Thalassospira sp. TSL5-1: one gene and its partner. The protein of the gene in region 1 interacts with the protein of each later gene in a pairwise test. Links are inferred from orthologs where the notes say so. Each region holds a gene or a part of one and is shown in the gene's direction. Other genes may lie near its edges. The genes, in order: LF95_RS05455 and LF95_RS17755.

The links.
Region 2: the proteins of LF95_RS05455 (region 1) and LF95_RS17755 interact in binary tests that used the Escherichia coli proteins (3 or more experiments, as listed by UniProt). The link is inferred for Thalassospira sp. TSL5-1 from one-to-one orthologs.

The regions. Positions count from the first base shown.
Region 1 is NZ_KV880637.1:1,156,141-1,166,501, forward strand. The notes cover bases 4,162-7,161. They hold LF95_RS05455 (YbgC/FadM family acyl-CoA thioesterase), read left to right. Parts: upstream 4,162-5,436; coding sequence 5,437-5,886; downstream 5,887-7,161. Other genes in these bases: ruvA (Holliday junction branch migration protein RuvA), read left to right, coding at 4,162-4,364; ruvB (Holliday junction branch migration DNA helicase RuvB), read left to right, coding at 4,361-5,440; tolQ (protein TolQ), read left to right, coding at 5,894-6,625; tolR (protein TolR), read left to right, coding at 6,629-7,090; LF95_RS05470 (energy transducer TonB), read left to right, coding at 7,097-7,161. In the rest of the region: LF95_RS05430 (methyl-accepting chemotaxis protein), read right to left, coding at 1-1,760; LF95_RS05435 (YebC/PmpR family DNA-binding transcriptional regulator), read left to right, coding at 2,309-3,055; crossover junction endodeoxyribonuclease RuvC, read left to right, coding at 3,151-3,672; more of ruvA, read left to right, coding at 3,669-4,161; more of LF95_RS05470, read left to right, coding at 7,162-8,137; Tol-Pal system beta propeller repeat protein TolB, read left to right, coding at 8,485-9,855; peptidoglycan-associated lipoprotein Pal, read left to right, coding at 9,985-10,361.
Region 2 is NZ_KV880639.1:186,773-197,112, reverse strand. The notes cover bases 3,562-6,540. They hold LF95_RS17755 (acyl carrier protein), read left to right. Parts: upstream 3,562-4,922; coding sequence 4,923-5,159; downstream 5,160-6,540. Other genes in these bases: fabF (beta-ketoacyl-ACP synthase II), read left to right, coding at 5,246-6,505; fabG (3-oxoacyl-[acyl-carrier-protein] reductase), read left to right, coding at 4,016-4,756; fabD (ACP S-malonyltransferase), read left to right, coding at 3,562-3,978. In the rest of the region: rpsR (30S ribosomal protein S18), read right to left, coding at 1-131; rpsF (30S ribosomal protein S6), read right to left, coding at 155-523; LF95_RS17770 (chloride channel protein), read left to right, coding at 975-2,768; more of fabD, read left to right, coding at 3,037-3,561; endolytic transglycosylase MltG, read left to right, coding at 6,595-7,506; LF95_RS17740 (SDR family NAD(P)-dependent oxidoreductase), read right to left, coding at 7,588-8,367; LF95_RS17735 (YicC/YloC family endoribonuclease), read left to right, coding at 8,560-9,441; gmk (guanylate kinase), read left to right, coding at 9,464-10,096; 16S rRNA (adenine(1518)-N(6)/adenine(1519)-N(6))-dimethyltransferase RsmA, read right to left, coding at 10,174-10,340. UniProt on the Escherichia coli protein: Carrier of the growing fatty acid chain in fatty acid biosynthesis.

The DNA.
Region 1 (10,361 bases):
GCATTCAGGGCCAAAAGGTTGGTTTGTTCGGCAATGTCGGTAATCAGGGCGATGACTTCGCCAATGCGATTGGCCGACAGCGACAGGCTGTTGACCAGTTCGTTGGTTTCACGCGCCTTTTGGGCCGCATCATTTGAAATCCGGGTTGATTCTGCCATTTGCCGATTAATCTCGGCATTCGACGCCGAAAGTTCCTCTGTGGCGGCGGCAACAGTTTCGACATTGCTGGTGGCTTCCTGGGCAGAGGAAGCGACATCCTCGCTTTGTGTGGAAACAAGGTCCGCACTCTGGCTCATTTGCCCGGAAACGCCCTGAAGCTGTTCGGCAAGGGCGGCAATTTCGCCGACCGCGCTTTCCACTTCACCTTGCAGGGTATCAGCAAGGGTTAGCAATTCGTCGCGCAGGCTTTCGTTGCGCTCCCGGTTGAGGCGTTCTTCCTCGGCCTGCATTTCGCGTACTTTAACCGCGTTATCCTTGAAGACCTCGACCGCCCGGCCCATTGCGGTAATTTCGTCATTGCCGCGCACGGGGACAGGCACATCAAGGTTGCCACTGGCCAGCGTGACCATTGTTTTTTGCAATCCATCAAGGCGACGCAGCAGGCTGCCGCGCACATAGATCACATAAATGGCAAGTGACAGCAGAATGGCGACGATGCCGACAATATAAAGTACAGTCGAGCTTTGTTTCTGCAAGGTTTCCGCACTGGATGCGGATGCGTCCACTTTATCTTGCAGCGTGCTGACCAGCGTTGCGACATTGTCCCGCAGCGCATTGGCCGCAGTTGCGCTTTCGGCAACAAATTTTTGTGCGGTTTGCGTGGCCTCCAGCTCTTTGCTTCGAAGGGTCGGAATGCTTCCGTCCCCGATCGACAGGCTTTCCATATTGTCGATAAGCTTATTATAGAAAGTCTGGAGTTTTTTGTTGTCCATGCCGGCAATCAGATTGCGGGCATCGGCATAATTGCCACGGACACGGACTGCCGCGATTGAAAGACGGACGGGCTGGGTTTCGGTGCTGGATGATACAATCAGGTTGGTCGCAGCGGCACCCTGGCGTTCGATATTGAGGATCGGCGCGCGTGTTTGCACGGCATCGTGCAGTTTGTAGTATTCCTTGAGCAAGTCTTCCTTGCTCATTTCCATCACATTGACCGGATCGGCGCGCAGTCTTTTAACCGTTGCATCGGCTTGGGAAATGTCGTTTTGCGTGTAAGACAGTAACGGCTTGAGCGTGTCGTTATAGCGTTTGCTGAGTTCAAGAAATTTTTCGGTTTTGTCCGTTTTTTCCGAAGAAACCGAAAAACGGGCCTGGGTTGCCTCGTGAAGCGATGTCAGCATCTGTTCGAGCTGTTCACGATTGGCGTCAATCTGCTCCAGAATCTCGGGTTCGAGACCTGCCTCGCGTAACTGATTGATCTTGTCTTTCATCCCGATCAGGCGCTGATCAAGTTCGTCTTTGACGCCCTGTTCTTCTTCCGGGCTGGTTGCCGCGACAATACGCGGGGCAATTGCAACAATTTCGGCACTTTCCGTTGCAAGCTGCTGTGCGGCAAACATGGGCGGTAATTTTTCTTCGGTGATGTCGGCAAGTGTTATGCCAAACCGCCCGAAGGCAAATACGCCGACAATAACGGCTGCAACAGCCATAAGCCCCACAAGGGCAAAGGAAATCAGTAGTTTACCTTTTACACCCAGTCCCGAAGCGGGCTTCTTGGTTGTGCTGACTGGCCGTTTCGGGTTCCCTGTTTTTTTTCCCATTCTGTCCTACCTTTTTGTTGTACCGATGTTCGTTCTCACCGGTTTTAAGAGGCACGGACCTTTGTAAAGGTTTCCGCTTAGTCGCCCTTCCCCTTGTTTGATAACCCTTTTTGGTGGCTCAAACCCGATAGCATTGTTTTATTATGTTTATCGCTTTCGCAATATTGTTGCATTCTGTCGTGCTCTGCAATAGGCAAGCCGGTTTTGGCAAATAAAAAGCAAGTTGTCTCCTGATGCTTCAATAACGGGCCGGATCTGATTGATTATAAATTTGATCGTTCGTCCGTGATTTCCAGGGGGATGGCGCAAATTGGCGGTTTGCGATGTGAATATGTGCGCGACCGCTGGACCTTGGCGCACAAACACGTTATAGGAGCGTGCGTTGCGTTCGCCTGCAGGGTGCCATTGGTCGTCTGGCGGCTGCGAATGCAAGACAGTTTCTCACAAAGTCGGGCCGGTACGGATACGATATGTATCTGGTTTCGGTCTGATCGGGGCCCGGGCGGCACCAGATCGATAACGTCATTCAAGAATACAGGTTTCAGGTTATGGCCGGTCATTCCCAGTTTAAAAACATCATGCACCGCAAGGGCGCGCAGGATAAAAAGCGCGCCAAGATCTTTACCAAGCTTGCCCGTGAAATCACGGTTTCGGCAAAGATCAGTGACGATATCAACAGTAACCCGCGTTTGCGTGCCGCTATTGCCGCAGCGCGCGGGCAGAACATGCCCAAGGACAATATCGACCGCGCCATTAAAAAGGCACTGGGTGCTGGCGAGGGCGAAAACTTTGAAGAAGTCCGTTATGAAGGTTATGGCACCGCGGGTGTTGCCGTCATCGTTGAAGCCCTGACCGATAACCGTAACCGTACGGCTTCCGAAGTGCGCGCTGCCTTTACCAAACATGGTGGCAACCTCGGTGAAACCGGTTCGGTTGGTTTTATGTTCAACCGTATCGGTGAAATCGTGTATCCGGCGGACAAAGGCGACGCGGATACCATTTTTGAAGCCGCCCTTGAAGCCGGTGCCGCCAATGTGGAATCCGACGAGGAAAACCACGTTATTGAAACCGAGATCGAGGATCTGAACGCGGTTCGTGAAGCCCTGACCGAAACCTTTGGCGACCCGGAAAGTGCCAAACTGGTGTTCCGTCCGGCGACCACGGCTGAGATTTCGGTTGATCAGGCACAAAGCATCATGAAACTTGTTGATGTGCTTGAAGACAATGATGACGTCCAGAATGTCTGGACCAATGTCGAGTGGACGGACGAAATCGTCGCAGCTCTCGATAACTGATCTTGCTTACGCCCGTCATTTTGCTTTGAATGACGGGCGTATTTTATCTGGGCTATTGGCCCATTTGCTGAAAAATAACAACAGGTGATTGTTACGTGGTCAGGGTTCTTGGCATCGATCCCGGTCTTCAGCGCACCGGATGGGGCGTGATCGACCTTCATGACAATCATATGCGCCATGTTGCCAATGGTGTGGTCAGTTCTACGCAATCACTTTCGCTGGCCGAACGGCTGGTGCAGCTTTTTTCCGGCTTGACCGACATTATCAATGAATGGTCGCCTGATGAGGCTGCGGTTGAAGAAACATTCGTCAATAAAAACCCGGTTTCAACGCTTAAACTGGGGCAGGCCCGTGGGGCGGCCCTGCTGGCACCGGCGCGGCTGGGCATTCCGGTTACGGAATATACACCGAATGCTGTTAAAAAGACGGTGGTCGGGGCAGGGCATGCCGCCAAACAGCAGGTTGAAATGATGGTTTCAACCCTGTTGCCGGGCTGTAAAATTGCCGGTCCCGATGCGGCGGATGCGCTGGCGGTGGCAATTTGCCATGCCCAGCATGCAGGAACCCGTGCCATGATGAACCGCTATCATAATCAGAATGGGGGCGCGACGCGATGATTGCCAAATTGCGCGGCATTGTCGATTTTATCGGCGAAGATCACGTTATCATTGATGTTAACGGTGTTGGCTATCTTGTTTTTGCCTCGCGCCGCACACTCTCCATGATGCCTCCTGTGGGGGGGGATGCCGGTTTGATCATCGAAACCCATGTCCGTGAAGATCACATTCATCTTTATGGTTTTGCCGATCACGCGGAAAAACAGTGGTTTGCCCTTTTGACAACCGTTCAGGGGGTTGGGGCCAAGGTGGGCCTTGCCATTTTATCGGTTCTGTCCCCGACCGACCTTTTGCGCGCGCTGGCTTCCCAGGACACAACCGCCCTGTGCCGGGCGCCCGGCGTAGGGGCAAAGGTGGCAACACGTATTGTTGGCGAGTTAAAAGACAAGGCTGCCAAGCTAAACCTTGGCCCGGTCGCCGCACCGGTGGTGGCACCTGCACCTGTTGCGGAAAAGGCCGAGGGGAAAGCAAAACCGTCGCGTAAAAAAGCAGCGCCTGCCGAAGCTGCGGCCCCCGAAGCCCCGGTGATTGATGATGGTGCGATCATGGCCGATGCCGTTTCCGCGCTGGTGAATTTGGGCTATGGCCGCTCCGAGGCGTTTGGTGCTGTGGGCAAGGCCGCGCAGAATGCGGGCGAGAACCGAAATCTTGATACGCTGATCCGTTTGGGCCTAAAGGAGCTTAGCGCGTGAACGAGGAAAACGACCGCCTGCTCAGTGGCGAACGCAATGCCGAAGACCGCCAGGAAGGGTCTTTGCGTCCGCGCAGGCTGGATGATTTTACCGGCCAGAAAGAAGTACGTGAAAATCTGGATGTTTTTATTCAGGCGGCCCGTGGTCGTGAAGAGGCAATGGACCATGTGCTGTTTTTCGGGCCCCCAGGGCTGGGCAAAACCACATTGTCGCAAATCGTTGCCAGCGAACTGGGTGTGGGTTTTCGTGCCACATCCGGCCCGGTGATTGCCAAGGCGGGGGATCTTGCTGCCCTTTTGACCAATTTGCAGCCACGTGATGTGCTGTTTATTGACGAAATCCATCGTCTGAACCCGGCAGTTGAAGAAATCCTGTATCCGGCGATGGAGGATTTTCAGCTTGACCTGATCATTGGCGAGGGGCCAGCGGCACGTTCCGTGCGGATTGATTTGCCGCCTTTTACCTTGGTCGGCGCAACAACCCGGTCCGGGCTTTTGACAACCCCCTTGCGGGATCGTTTTGGCATCCCGTTGCGTTTGCGGTTTTACGAGCCGGAAGAACTGGTGGATATTGTTGCGCGCGGGGCAAAATTGCTTAATTTTGACATGACCCGCGATGGCGCAATGGAAATTGCCCGCCGGTCAAGGGGAACGCCGCGCATTGCCGGGCGTTTGTTGCGGCGGGTAAGAGACTTTGCCGTGGTTGCAGGGAAGTCGCCAGTGAATGCCTTTATCGCCGATGCCGCCCTGACCCGGCTGGAGGTGGACAATCTGGGCCTTGATAGCCAGGACCGGCGCTATCTGACCTGTATTGCCAGCAATTATGGCGGCGGGCCGGTGGGCGTTGATACGCTGGCGGCAGCCCTGTCGGAAGAACGCGATACGATCGAAGATGTGATTGAACCCTATTTGTTGCAGCAGGGTCTTATTCAGCGAACGCCACGCGGTCGGATGCTTGGCGTTAAGGGGTTTAATCATCTTGGATTAACGCCGCCCCGCAGTCAGGCGGGGGTTCCCATGTCGGACCTGTTTGAAAGCGAAGCCCTGAAAAATGCAAATGACGAAGGTGACGCATGAGCGACGCGCTTTTGGGAACCCTTGACGGAAAACGCCACATCTACCCGTTTTGCGTGTTTTACGAGGATACCGATGCCGGTGGAATTGTATATCATGCGCAATACCTTGCCTTTGCCGAGCGTGGCCGGACGTCAATGGTGAATTTATTGGGTTTTTCCAATAGAAACATTGCCGAACGCCACAAAGTTGCCATAGCGGTTCGACATTGTACCGTCGATTTCCGTCGGGCTGCGCGGCTTGAGGACCGGTTGACTGTGGAAAGTCGATTGATCCGAATGGGCGGTGCGTCACTGGGGTTCGAGCAAAAAATCATGCGTGATGGCGAGGAACTGGTCGTAATCGATATCGTTCTGGCCTGCATGTCGCTTGAAACCTTCAAGGCGCAACGCCTGCCGGATGAATTAAGAAATGTGTTCAGTGACTATCTGGATGTGAACGAGGGCTAAAGAAACGATGGAAAATCAGGTTGTCGATGCCGTGTCGCTTGGCCAGTCGGTGATGGCGCATGACATGTCGATGTGGGGGCTGTTTGTCCAGGCCGGTCTGGTCGTCAAAGTGATCATGATCGGTCTTTTGCTGTCATCCGTCTGGGTGTGGGCAATTGTCTTTGAAAAAACCTTCCGTCTGCGCAAATTGCGTGCCCAAGCCAATCAGTTTGAAGAGGCCTTTTGGTCGGGTGGGTCGCTTGAGGACCTGTATGACCGCATTGCTGATCGGCCCAAAGACCCGATGGCCGCGATATTTGTCTCCGCCATGCGCGAATGGCGTCGCTCCAATGCGCGCGGTGTGCATGGCGAAACCATGCGGGCACGCCTGCAACAGCGCCTAGAACGGGCAATGGAAGTCACCCTGGGCCGGGAAATGGACCGTGTTGAAAAATACATGACCTTTTTGGCATCGGTTGGGTCAACGGCGCCATTTGTGGGGCTGTTTGGCACGGTTTGGGGCATTATGGCGTCGTTCCAGTCTATCGCGGCGTCCAAAAATACGTCGCTGGCGGTGGTGGCCCCAGGGATTGCCGAGGCCCTGTTTGCAACGGCTATTGGCCTTGTGGCTGCTATTCCTGCTGTTGTGGCCTATAATAAAATTTCAAGCGACCTGAATCGCTATGGCAACCGGCTGGAAGCCTTTGTCGATGAATTCAGTTCGATCCTTTCCCGCCAGCTTGATGAAAAACGGGATTAATTTATGGGCGCACAACTAGCTTCTGGAAATTCCGGCGGCGGACGTCGCCGTGGGCGCAGGGGGCGCGGTGGTCGTCGCGCCATGAGCGATATCAACGTTACCCCGATGGTTGACGTGATGCTGGTGCTCCTCGTGATTTTTATGGTCACGGCACCGCTGATCACGGCCGGGGTTGATGTTGATCTGCCCAAAGCCAGCGCCACCCAGATGACCGGGCAGGACGAACCCCTGGTGGTGTCCCTGACCAAGGATGGCGATGTTTATTTAATGGACAGTGAAGTAAACCGGGACGACCTGGTTGCCAAATTGCGCGCCATTACCGAGAACAAGCAGGATACCCGGATCTTTGTGAAGGGTGACAAGGCGGTTGATTACGGCCAGGTCATGGATTTGATGGGGCGCATCAACGAAGCAGGTTTTAGCAAGGTCGCTCTGATTGCAGACCTGCCGGAAAAGGGCAAATAAGCGGTCATGCTGCGGAATGTGCTGATTTCATTGGCGGTGCATGTGGCGATCATTTTGATTGCTTATTTCGGCTTGCCTGATTTGTTTAAACCGGACCCGATAGAGATGCAGTCGGTATCGGTGGACGTTGTTACGGTGGATGAATTTGCGGCCGCCCAGAAAAAGGCGCCGCCATTGCCCAAGCCTGATACCAAACCGGCGGCCAAGCCGGAACAAAAGGAAAAGCCGACACCCGCGCCCGAGCCAAAACCCCAGCCGAAGCCGGAACCCAAACCCGAGCCAAAACCGGAGCCAAAGCCCGTTCCCAAACCGGAACCCAAGCCTGAGCCAAAACCGGAACCGAAGCCTGAACCAAAGCCGAAACCTGAGGCCAAAAAGGCCCCGGAGGCAGCGCCCGTGCCTGAAAGTGATGCGGGTGAGTTAAAGCCCAAGCCGGAAGAAAAGAAACCGGAGCCGAAGCCCGAACCAAAGCCGGAAAAGAAACCGGAACCGGCAAAAAAGCCTGAGCCCAAGCCGGAACCGAAACCGGAGCCAAAGCCTGTTCCGAAACCGGAAAAGAAACCCGAGCCGAAGCCTGAACCCAAGGCCAAGGAAGAGCCGAAGCGAACCCTTGCCGATATTTTAAAAGACGTTCGCAAGACAGAGGCAAAATCTGAGCCGGTACCGGAGCAGCCAGATCAGAAACCGGCAAAGGAAGCTTCAAGTGAGCAGACGGCAACGCGCCTGTCGGATCGGCTGACCATGAGCGAGCTTGATGCGCTCAGGCGTCAGATTGCGCAGTGCTGGAACCCGCCCGTGGGCTCCAAGGATGCCGATTTTGTGGTTTATCTGAATATTCAGGTTAATCCGGATCGCACGGTGCGCAGCGCGCAAATTGCCAATCGCAATGAAATTGGTAATGATCCGTCAAAGCGGACAGTTGCCGAAAGTGCATTGCGTGCTGTTTTGAACCCGGCCTGCAGCCCGCTGAAGCTGCCAGCGAATAAATATGACCTGTGGAACACAGTTGTCATGACCTTTAACATGCGGGAGATGTTGGGTTTATAGGGTATGTTCGGGAAATATTTGGGAAATTGTGACGATTTTACCGCATTTTTGCCGGAATGATTGCCGATTTTTGTCTTTTAACGTCGGCTCTGCTTTCAAAACGCGGTCGCGATACAGGCAAGCCGTTGAAGACAGACAGGAATCGGACGATAACGGGTGGCACTTTTGGAAAATGCTGCATAGCGAAATCTGTATGAAATGATGTGCTAAAATCGCATTGCTGACCTCCGAAAGTGCCGCTGGATAAAAAACAATTGTAGCGCAAATTCACGTTCAGTTTTGACACGCGTGAATTGACGGGTTAACGAGCTATCCTTTTGAAAACGCGTGGAGAAAAGCGAGGCAGGATGACAAGCAAGACCAAGGCTTTTAAACGACACTGGCGTGTACGCGGGCTAGCTGGCCTGTGTGCCCTTGCCGTTGCTGTTGGCTTGAGCATTGTTGCAGCCGCCCCGGCGCGTGCTGAACTGCGTGTTGATATTACACGCGGTGAAGTAAAGCCGATGCCCATTGCCGTGACACGTTTTGCAGGCGAGGGTGTTTCGGAAACCGATGTCGGGCAGAATATTACAAATGTGATCAACAGTGATCTGGCGCGCTCGGGTCTTTTCAAAACGATTGATGAAAAGGCCTTTATCCAGAGCGTCAGTTCGCTGGCGGTCAATCCCAACTTTGCCGAGTGGCGTACAATTGGCGCCCAGGCCCTGGTTAATGGCCGGGTCCTGACCGAGGCAAACGGGTTACTGCGAGTGGAATTTCGTTTGTGGGACGTTTTGGCCGAAAACCAGATGGCCGGTGTTGCGTATCGCACGCAGCCGGGTAACTGGCGGCGGATCGCCCACAAAATTGCCGACGAGATCTATAAACGCATCACCGGTGAGTCCGGGTATTTCGATACCCGCATCGTTTATGTATCCGAATCGGGACCGGCGACACGCCGGATCAAGCGACTGGCGATCATGGATCAGGATGGTGCAAACCACCGTTTCCTGACCGATGGCAAGTTTCTTGTTCTCAGCCCACGGTTTTCGCCGACCGCCCAGGAAGTGGTTTACATGTCGTATTTCAACGACAAACCACGGGTTTATGTTCTTGATATCGACACCGGAGAGCTGGAATTGCTTGGTGATTTCCCGGGGATGACATTTGCCCCGAGATTTTCACCGGATGGCAATTCGGTGATCATGAGCCAGGCGCTGGACGGCAATAGCGAGATTTATTCGCTGGATTTGCGCACCCGCGAAAAGCGCCAGTTGACGCGGCACCCCGCGGTTGATACATCGCCTTCCTATTCGCCCGATGGATCGCGTATCGTTTTCAACTCGGACCGTAGTGGCGCACAACAACTTTACGTGATGAATGCAGATGGTAGTGGCGTGCAACGGATCAGTTTTGGGGGTGGACTTTATTCAACCCCGGTCTGGTCTCCGCGTGGCGACCTGATCGCCTTCACGAAGACGCAGGGAGGTCAGTTCTATATTGGTGTCATGCGGCCAGATGGCAGTGGTGAACGGCTGCTGGCCAACGGGTACCTCGTTGAGGCCCCGACATGGGCACCAAACGGTCGGGTTTTGATGTTTGATCGCCAAATCCCGTCTAAGGATGGAACCAAGGACCGATACCGCCTGTTTTCGATTGATCTTACCGGTTATAACGAGCGCGAGATCGTTACACCGGCAGATGGGTCGGATCCGGCATGGTCGCCCTTGATTCCCTGATTTCTCAATTGTATAGTCATCGCGAAACACCGTATGCGATTCGTTTTTAAACGAGCATGTGATGGTGTCGCGAGACATGGTAAAAAACCAACTCGGGCGAATGCGTCCGGTGTTAAGGGGAAAACTTAAATGAAACTTCGGATTCTGAGTGTTTTTGCTGCCGCCGCTCTTTTGGCCGCTTGTGAAACTGCACCGGACAGCTCGGCGACTTCGCAGGGCGAAGGTGTCTCTACTGTTAACCAGCCCGCAGATACCACCACTTCCAGCACGCTTTCCGAAAGCAGCCCGGAATGGTTTGCGGTTAATGTTGGCGATCGCGTTTTCTTTGACTACGACCAGTATGATCTGTCGGCTGAAGCCCGTCGTACCCTGGAACTCCAGGCTGCATGGCTGAAGAAATACCCGCAGTACACTGTTCTGGTTGAAGGCCATACCGACGAACGCGGTACACGCGAATACAACCTTGCACTGGGTGAACGCCGTGCAAACTCTGCCAAGGATTATTT
Region 2 (10,340 bases), on another replicon or contig:
GGAACGATCTTGCCGCGTTCGGAAACGAAACGCTGCAACAGTTTGACATCTTTGTAGTCGATCTTCGGCGCATCCGGACCCGAGAACGGGCAGGTTTTGCGGCGACGGAAAAACAGACGACGTCCAGCCATGATATATCCTCCTCGTTACTCGATTACTGACGCGGGCCGCTGCGGCGGTTGCCACGGCTGCCGCGCTCGTCGCGGTTACGCAGAATGGCAGACTGTTCTTCTTCGAACTCGTCAACCTTTACGGTCATCTGACGCAGGACGTCTTCATTGAAGCGCATCTGGCGTTCATATTCCGCAATCGCGTCCTTGTCGGCTTCGATCTGGAAGAGGGTATAGTGACCCTTGCGGTTTTTCTTGACCCGGTAGGTCAGGGAACGAAGACCCCAGTATTCGGTCTTGGCGACGGTTGCGCCCAGTCCGGTCAGGATTTCGTTCAGCTTTTCGTTCAGGGCTTCGACCTGTGCGGTCGAGAAGTCCTGACGTGCAATATACACGCTCTCGTACTTGCTCATAATTCTCCTAATCACCCCTTGTGGCTTGTCTCTTCCTGACGCGACCGCATGTCGCGCAGGCATAGCCGGGTACGTCCCGGCAAGGAGCCGTGAGCGGGCGAATATACACTTTTCGCCAATTGGTGCAACGTCAAATACCGCGATATTCACACGATTCGACATCCGATCCTTGCAGGCCAGCTTTGCACAATCCTGACAGCGCAATTGGCCTGGATGGATTTGTCACAAAAGCGTTGCACTTTTCTAAGAGCGGCTATGCAAAGCCGGATATTCCCTTGATTTGCAAAGGGTGTGCGAGTAAGCCTTAAGGCCATTCGTCGAACCGGTCGACCTCCCATTCTTGCACGATTTTCCTGCCTTCCCCTCTTAACGACAACAAAAATTGCGGGGCAGGGGACAGCTGTTACTGGGCGCAACGCCGGGATATACTCAGAACGTACATGGTTTGGTGATGGTAGAATCCCAGGTTGAAGGCGCGTCACCCCGGCGCGCGACACTTGTTACATTATGTTTTTTCTCGCTCGTCGTTGGCATTGTTACCGGTTATGGCGCGGTGGCGTTTCGCGCACTGGTCGCCCTTATTCATAATCTGGCGTTTTATGGCACTTTTACGCTTGATTATGATGCCAACATGCTGACGGAGCCCTCGACATGGGGGCCGCTGATTATTCTGGTGCCCGTGATTGGCGGGATGCTGGTGGTTTTTCTGGTTAACAATTTTGCCCCGGAAGCCAAGGGTCACGGTGTTCCCGAAGTGATGCACGCCATTTACTTCAAACAGGGGCGCATTCGCCCGCTGGTGGCGGTGATCAAGTCGATTGCATCCGCGCTGTCGATTGGGACAGGGGCGGCTGTTGGTCGTGAAGGCCCGATCATTCAGATCGGTTCGTCGCTGGGTTCCAGTATCGCACAGCTTCGCAATTTGCCGACAGGCCAGCGCATCACGCTGCTTGCGGCCGGGGCGGGTGCTGGTATTGCGGCAACATTCAATACCCCGCTGGGCGCTGTTTTATTTGCCATCGAACTGATGATGCCGGAAGTGTCGACCCGTACTTTCCTGCCGGTCGTGATTGCGACCGGGGCTGCGACGTATATTGGTCGTATTTCCTTTGGTCTTGCACCGGCCTTTGAAGTGCCGCTGGCGGCCATTCCCCAGGTTTCGGCAATCGATCTTGAAGCACTTATTATATATGTGGTGCTGGGTGTTCTGTGCGGTGTTGCCGCATGGATGCTGATCCGCTCCATGCTGATTACCGACAAGTTTTTCAAGAAACTGCCGGTCAATGACTATGTTCGTCATGCCATTGGTATGCTGTCGGTCGGCATCCTGATGTATGTCCTGCTACTGACAGCAGGCAATTATTACGTCGATGGTGTTGGTTATGGCACCATTCAGGAAATTCTGCGTGGCGGTATGACGACATTGCCGCTGCTGGTGATCCTGTTCTTTGCCAAGATGTATGCCACCTCGGTCAGTATTGGTTCTGGTGCCTCGGGTGGTGTGTTTTCACCATCGCTGTTTATTGGCGCCACGATGGGGGGGGCTGTTGGTGTTATCGGCACCATGATTTTCCCGAATGCGGGGATTAATCCGGCGGAATTTGCCCTGGTGGGTATGGGTGGCGTTGTAGCCGCCGGTACCGGTGCCGCCATGACCGCGATCATCATGATTTTTGAAATGACCCGCGACTATAATATCGTCGTGCCGCTGGTGGTGGCCGTTGCCATCGCGCTGGGTATTCGTCGCATGCTGATCAGCGAAACCATCTATACTTCCAAGCTGGTGTTGCGCGGTTTGCACATTCCCAAGGAACGTCACAGCAACATGTTTATGGTTCATCCCGCTCACGAGGTGATGGATCGTGAACCGATTTTCCTGGATGCCGCCATGCGCGTTTCCGAAGCGGTTGACAGCCTGACGCCGAAACCCAAAGTGGCTTCGATTGTGGTGGTAGCGGGCGATCGAATTGTTGGCGTTTTGCCCGATATTGATCATCTGTTCGCCATTGTTGGGGAACAGGGCAATGACACGCTGTCCGATATTGTTGACGAGGATTTTGTCGTGGTGGTGGATAACACCACATTGTTTGACGTGATCAAGCGCATGCACCGCCGCAATGCACGTTCCGCCGTTGTTGTTCAGCCCTGTCGCGGTTTGCCGCGCCAGTCTGATGTGCGCGGTGTGATTACGAAGTCCCATATTTCGGACAGCGTTGTTTCGAGTATGCAAAACTACCTTGAGTAAGGGCCGTCTCGGCGAGCAGTTGATGTTTGGATCGGCTGTTTGACGTTTCATATATGAAAAGGCAGTAGACAATTTACCCTGTTTACTGCCTTTTTTCTTGCAATCGTGAATTTCTGAGCCACCTTTGTGAACAATCTGGTTTTTCCGGGGTGCATAACGGTGTCCGGCCTTGACAGGACGGTTCGGCGCGTTATCAAGGGGGCCTTTTAAAAATGTCGGGCCGGGTGTTTCGGGCGACATAAACGCAGACAAGGGTGCTATATCCATAATGACACGCGCATTCGTATTCCCCGGTCAGGGGTCGCAGGCTGTTGGTATGGGCAAGGAACTGGCCGATGCCTTTCCTTTGGCTCGCGAAGTGTTTCAGGAAGTTGATGACGCACTTTCCCAGAAGCTCAGTACGCTGATGTTTGAAGGCCCGGAAGGGGATTTGACCCTGACGGAAAACGCCCAGCCCGCCCTGATGGCTGTTAGTCTGGCTGTAACCCGTGTTCTGGAAAAGGAAGGCGGCTTTGCCCTGACCGATAAATGTGAACTGGTTGCCGGGCATTCGCTGGGGGAATATTCCGCCCTTGCCGCGGCCGGAACGTTTAGCATTTCTGATGCCGCCCGTTTGCTTAAAATTCGTGGTCAGGCGATGCAGGCCGCCGTGCCGGTCGGTGTTGGCGCGATGGCTGCCCTTTTGGGCCTGGATTTTGCCGATGCCGCCGCCGTTGCCGAACTGGCCGCCCAGGGTGATGTTTGCACCGCCGCCAATGACAATGCCAATGGGCAGGTTGTTGTTTCGGGGCACAAGGCTGCCGTTGAGCGGGCAATTGAGATTGCCAAGGAAAAGGGCGCCAAGCGCGCTGTTTTGTTGCCGGTTTCCGCACCCTTTCATTGTGCCCTGATGCAGCCTGCCGCCGACCGTATGGCAGAGGCCCTGGCCGAGGTGACGATGAATGCGCCGAAGGTGCCGCTGGTTGCCAACGTGACCGCCACCAAGGTCCAGGATGCTGATGCCATCCGTGATTTGCTGGTTAAACAGGTTTGTGGCACGGTGCGCTGGCGTGAATCCGTGCTTTATATGAAAGAGCAGGGGATTTCCGGTTTGGTCGAAATCGGTGCTGGCAAGGTACTGAGTGGTATGGTCCGCCGAATTGACCGCGATCTTAACGGAACCGCAATTAATGGTCCGGCAGATATAGAAGCCTTTCTGGGCGCGCTGTGAACCGCACCAGTTTAAAAAAGTGACAGGAACGAAACATATGTTTGATCTGACAGGTAAAACCGCACTGGTGACGGGTGCAACCGGTGGCATTGGTGGCGAAATTGCCAAGGTGCTTGCAAGTGCCGGTGCAAAGGTTGCCCTTTCGGGTACGCGGGCAGAACGCCTTGAGGCTGTTGCGGCCGAAATTGGTGAAAATGCCGTTGTGGTGCCGGGCAATCTTTCTGATAGTGCATCGGTCGATGGCCTGATCAAGCAGGCAGAAGAGGCCCTTGGTGGCCAGCTTGACATTCTGGTCAATAATGCGGGTATTACCCGTGATCAGCTGGCCATGCGCCTGAAAGATGAAGACTGGCAGGCGGTGCTGGATGTTAACCTGACGGCGGCCTTCAAGCTGGCGCGCAATTCGCTGCGTGGTATGATGAAGCGTCGTTTTGGCCGGATCATCAACATCACCTCGATTGTGGGTGTGACCGGGAATCCGGGCCAGACCAACTATGCAGCCGCCAAGGCAGGTATGATTGGCTGGTCAAAATCGCTGGCACAGGAAGTCGCCGCGCGTGGAATTACGGTAAACTGTGTGGCACCGGGTTTCATTACCACGGCAATGACCGAAGAATTGGGCGATGCCCAGAAAGAGAAGCTGTTGGGCGCCATTCCTGCCGGTCGTATGGGCGATAGCGCGGAAATTGCCGCAGCAGTTTTGTATCTTGCAAGTCAGGAAGCCGGGTATGTTACTGGCCAGACCTTGCATGTGAATGGCGGAATGGCGATGATTTAACCCGTTGCGGGTTGCTTGCTTTTCTGTTTAAAAGAGGCCGCTATATCAAATAACCGGAACCGGCAATTACGGTTGCCGGTTTCCACGGTCCCGGTTCGCACCGAAAAGGGCGGGCTTTTGGGGCACATTAAACTACTGACAGAGAACCTATTGAAGGATTTAAGCTATGAGTGATGTCGCAGATCGCGTGAAGAAGATCGTTGTCGAGCACCTCGGTGTTGAAGAAGACAAGGTCACGGAAAACGCAAGCTTCATCGACGATCTGGGCGCCGACAGCCTGGATACTGTCGAGCTGGTTATGGCGTTTGAAGAAGAATTCGGCGTTGAAATTCCCGACGATGCCGCTGAAAAAATTCTGACCGTCAAAGACGCGATTGACTTCATCGAAAAGGCAAATGGCTAATCTGGCTATTTGACGCGGGCGCCAGAGGCATCCTCGGGCGCCCTTTTCGTCTTTGCAATTTTCATAAAATAAAGGCGTAAAGCGGGATGAGACGCGTAGTTGTAACCGGTATTGGCGCAGTCACGCCTGTCGCAAACGGTGCCCAGGCGACCTGGCAGGGGCTGCTGAACGGACAATCGGGCATCAAAGCCATCGATCATTTCGATGTGTCTGATATCCCCGCCAAGATTGCGGGTATGGTTCCGCGTGGAACGGGTGCTGGCGAGTTCAATGCCGAAGATCATGTCTCGATCAAAGACATGAAGAAGATGGACGAATTTATCATCTTTGGCATTGCGGCTGCTGATCAGGCGCTTGCTGATTCCGGCTGGGCGCCGGAAGAAGAAGAAGACCGTGAAGCCACCGGTGTCATGATTGGTTCGGGTATTGGCGGTTTGCCGCGTATTGCCGAATCTGCCGGGTTGCTTGCTGAAGGCAAAATTCGCCGTATCAGTCCGTTTTTTATTCCTTCCTGCCTGATTAACCTGGTTTCCGGCCAGGTATCGATCAAGCATGGCCTGAAAGGCCCGAACCATGCGGTTGTTACGGCATGTTCGACGGGCGCACATGCCATTGGCGATGCCTCGCGCCTGATCATGCTGGGCGATGCCGATGTAATGGTTGCCGGTGGTGCCGAAGCCGCCGTATGCCGTTTGGGCATGGCGGGCTTTGCTGCGGCCCGTGCGCTTTCGTCAGGCTATAATGACACGCCGACCGCAGCCTCCCGTCCTTGGGACGAAGGCCGTGACGGATTTGTCATGGGCGAAGGTGCTGGTTGTGTCGTGCTTGAAGAATACGAGCATGCCAAGGCCCGTGGCGCCAAGATTTACGCCGAAGTTGCCGGTTATGGCATGTCAGGGGACGCGTATCACATCACCGCCCCGGCATCGGATGGCAATGGTGGTTTCCGTTCCATGCGCAATGCGCTGCGTAATGCGGGGATCAACCCGGATCAGGTCGATTATGTCAATGCACATGGCACATCGACTCCGCTGGGGGATGAAATCGAACTGGGTGCTGTAAAACGCCTGTTTGGTGATGCCATTAATTCGGTTTCAATGTCCTCGACCAAGTCGGCAACCGGGCATTTGCTGGGTGCTGCTGGCGCGATCGAGGCTGTGTTCTCGATCCTGGCGATCCATGAAGGGGCGGTTCCGCCGACCCTGAACCTGAATAACCCATCCGAGGCCTGCCTTGGGGTTGATCTGGTTCCGCTGGAAGCCAAACAGCGCAAGGTCAATTACGCACTGTCGAATTCGTTCGGCTTCGGGGGCACCAACGCTTCGCTGGTGTTCAAATCGGTCTAACAAGTCAGTAGGGGAACGCATTGCGGCGTTTTCTGCTCTTACTTGGTATGTTATGTATCACCGCCGCGTTCGCTATCGGGGGCGTGGCGGTGTATGTATATATTGCCTATACCTCACCCAGTCGGCTTGCTCAGGGCATTGACATTGTCATCCCGCAAGGGACTGGCGTGCGCCAGATTGGCGCCATCCTGTCGCGTCAGAAAATCGTCTCCGACCCTTTGATTTTTCTGGTTGGTGTACGTGCTGCAGGTCTTGATCATGCGCTGCAGGCGGGGGAATATCATTTTCCAGCCCGTGTCAGCCCCAGGCAGGCCGCGCAAATTCTGGCATCAGGCGAAACCGTCAAGCGGTTTGTCACTATTCCCGAAGGATTGCGCAGCATCGAGATTGTTGATCGGCTTGATCGTGTTGACGGGCTGGTTGGCACCATTGAGACCGTTCCGGATGACGGGACGTTGCTGCCGGAAACCTATCAGTTTTCCTATGGTGATACCAAAGACAGCATCATCAACAGGATGCGGGCAGCCCAGGTGGATTTGCTGGACCGGCTTTGGCCCCAGCGCGACTCAGATTTGCCAATAGAAACACGTCAGCAGGCACTGACCCTGGCATCTATTGTTGAACGCGAGACGGGTATTGCCGCTGAGCGGGCACGGGTTGCCGGTGTTTTTGTCAATCGTTTGCGCAAGAATATGCGTTTGCAATCGGACCCCACTGTTGCCTATGCCGTTAGTCCGAACGTGCCGCTAAACCGTGCGCTGACCCGGACTGATCTGAAATATGAAAGCCCGTATAACACCTATGTTGTTACCGGGCTGCCACCTGCACCCATTACCAACCCCGGGCGCGAGGCGATATACGCAGTACTGCATCCGGCTGAAACGGACGAAGTTTATTTTGTGGCCGACGGTACCGGGGGGCATGCCTTTGCCCGCACCCTGGATGAGCATAATCGCAATGTTGCGCGTTGGCGCAAATTGCGGGCCCAGGACAATGATTAGCGAGAAATTCTTCTGGGCCCGATGGTGATGCGATCATCCGTGGTGGAGTTCTCGGGTGCGCCGCTTTAACCGCTTAACCGTTTAACTGCTTTGTTGGGATGGCTTTTTGGGCAGGCGGGCAGTAACGCGCTCATACAGGGCGGACGGAAGATGTTTCAGCAATCTTGTCGCCATATTCATCTGCCAGGGAAACGCGATCAGGGCCTTGTTTTTGCTTAATCCGCGATCAATGATTTTTGCGGCCTTGTCGGCTTCCATCAGGAAGGGCATTTTAAAGTCATTGGCATCGGTGATGCGGCTTTTGACAAAGCCGGGGCAGACGACATTAACCCGCACACCGGATGATTTCAGGCTGCCGCGCAGGGCTTCGCCATAGACGCGAATGGCGGCTTTGCTGGCACAATAGGCGGGGGCCGTTGGCAGGCCGCGCCATGAGGCCTGGGACGACATAATTGCAATCTGGCCACGACCATCGCGTGTCATCAGTTCGATGGCCGGATCAATGGTGTTTAATACACCTTCGACATTGATTGACAGGATCTCGCGGACTTGATCTGGCGTTTCGCCAAGGCCGCCACTGCCTGCCGAAATACCGGCATTGGCAATGACCAGACTAAGCGGCATGATGCCGTAGCATTTGCTGACATAATCCTGCATGACTTCCGCATCTGTGACGTCAAGAATGTCGGAAAAGACATTGGCGCCGGTGTTACGGCAGTCATTTTCAACCTGTTTCAGGCGCGATTTGTTGCGTCCGCTGATAAACAGGGTTACGCCGGGGCGGGCATAATGCCGTGCCAGTGCCGCGCCAATGCCGGAACTGGCACCTGTGATCAGAATTGCGTTATATTGCAAAGACATGCGAGGACGTGTTCCGCTTCATTAATGTCGCATTTTCTGCGTGTTTAAAACTTGGGCGACCATGACGGATGATTGGGGCATCAATATGAATGTTCGCCGGTCAATTTACGTGTTTTATCGGTGACTTATTCTTGGCGCGATGGCAATGCAGCGTTATAAAACCGAACACAATTTAAAAGGATGAATATCAGCATGACCGTTTCAAGCATGACCGGGTTTGGCCGCGCCGAGGGGGCTGGCGAGGGATTTGCCTGGGTCTGGGAACTTCGCAGTGTGAATGGCAAGGGACTGGATGTTCGCGCCCGCCTGAATGGTGCCGAACGGCTGGAGGCTCCGGTTCGTGATGCGGTTTCAAAGACGTTCAAACGGGGCAATATTGGCGTGACCCTGAATGTGACGCGACCGGGTGAAAATACCAGCTATCGTATTAATCGCGACCTTTTGGCCGATCTGGTCCGCCTTGCCGAGGAATTTGACAGTTCCAGCAAGCTGGGGGCGGGCACCATTGCCGATCTGTTGAATGTGCGGGGTGTGCTGGAAGCGGTTGAGCAAACCGAAGATGACGCCAGCCGTGAGGCCCGAGAAACCGCCATGATGGCAACCCTGGAAGCCGCGATTGCCCAATTGGCCGAAAACCGCGAAGCTGAAGGTGTTAAGCTTCATGAAATGCTGCTGGGTCATATCGAACGGATTGAACAGACGGTGACAAAAGCCGAAAGCTGTGCCGGTGCAAGGGCAGAGGCCATTCGGGCGCGTCTGCAACGCCAGATTGGTGAATTGATGGATGCCGGGCAGTTTGATGCGGATCGTTTGCATCAGGAGGCAGCCCTTTTGGCCACCAAGGTTGATGTGCGCGAAGAGATTGACCGCTTAAAGGCACATATCGCTGCCGCACGCAGCATGATTGGCAAGGGTGGGGCGATTGGCCGCAAGCTTGATTTTCTGTGCCAGGAATTTAACCGCGAGGCCAATACCCTGTGTTCCAAGGCAAATGATATCGAACTGACGAGCTGTGGTATGGATTTGAAGGTGATTATCGACCAGTTGCGCGAACAGGTGCAAAACGTTGAATAACGATTGGCGAAAGGTTTGACCAATGATTGATTCGCATAAGCGCCGGGGCGTCATGCTGGTTTTCTGTGCGCCATCCGGGGCTGGCAAGACCACAATTACACGGCAGCTGCTTGAAAAAGATGATCTGATTTCACTGTCCGTCTCCGCCACGACCCGTTCCGCCCGACCTGGCGAGGAAGAAGGAGTGCATTACTTCTTTAAGTCCGTGGATGGTTTCAAACACATGATCGCGGATGATGAATTGCTCGAATGGGCCGAGGTCTTTGGCAATTATTATGGCACGCCGCGTCAACCGGTCGAGGAAGCCCTTTCCGCCGGGCGTGACGTCCTATTCGACATTGACTGGCAAGGTGCGCGCCAGTTACGCGAAAAAGGCGGTGACGACGTTGTTTCGGTCTTTATTCTGCCGCCATCATCGGCGGAACTTGAACGTCGCCTGCGTGACCGTGGGCAGGATAGCGATGATGTGATCATGAAGCGCATGGCAAAGGCCGGGGCCGAAATCAGCCATTGGGAAGAGTTCGACTATGTTCTGGTCAATGATAACCTTGAACAGTGTCTGGCCTCTGTGGAGCATATTATCGGTGCTGAACGGGTCAAGCGTGAGCGGCAGATGGAACTGAATGCTTTTGTCAAAAAGCTTCTGACCGACTGATCCTGAATTTGCTGTTTGCGATGTTTACCAAGAAAATCCCCCTGATGTCAGTTCAGACACAGGGGGATTTCTTTTTTTTAAAGGCTGTCATAAATCCGGGTGAGCCGGACAAAATCATTTACCGATAGCTCTTCGGCGCGAGCCGTTTCGGCGATGTTTGCCTGTTCCAGAAGGGTGAGAACATCGACATTCAGGCTTTTCAGGCTGGCGCGCAGCATTTTACGCCGCTGACCAAAAGCCGCCT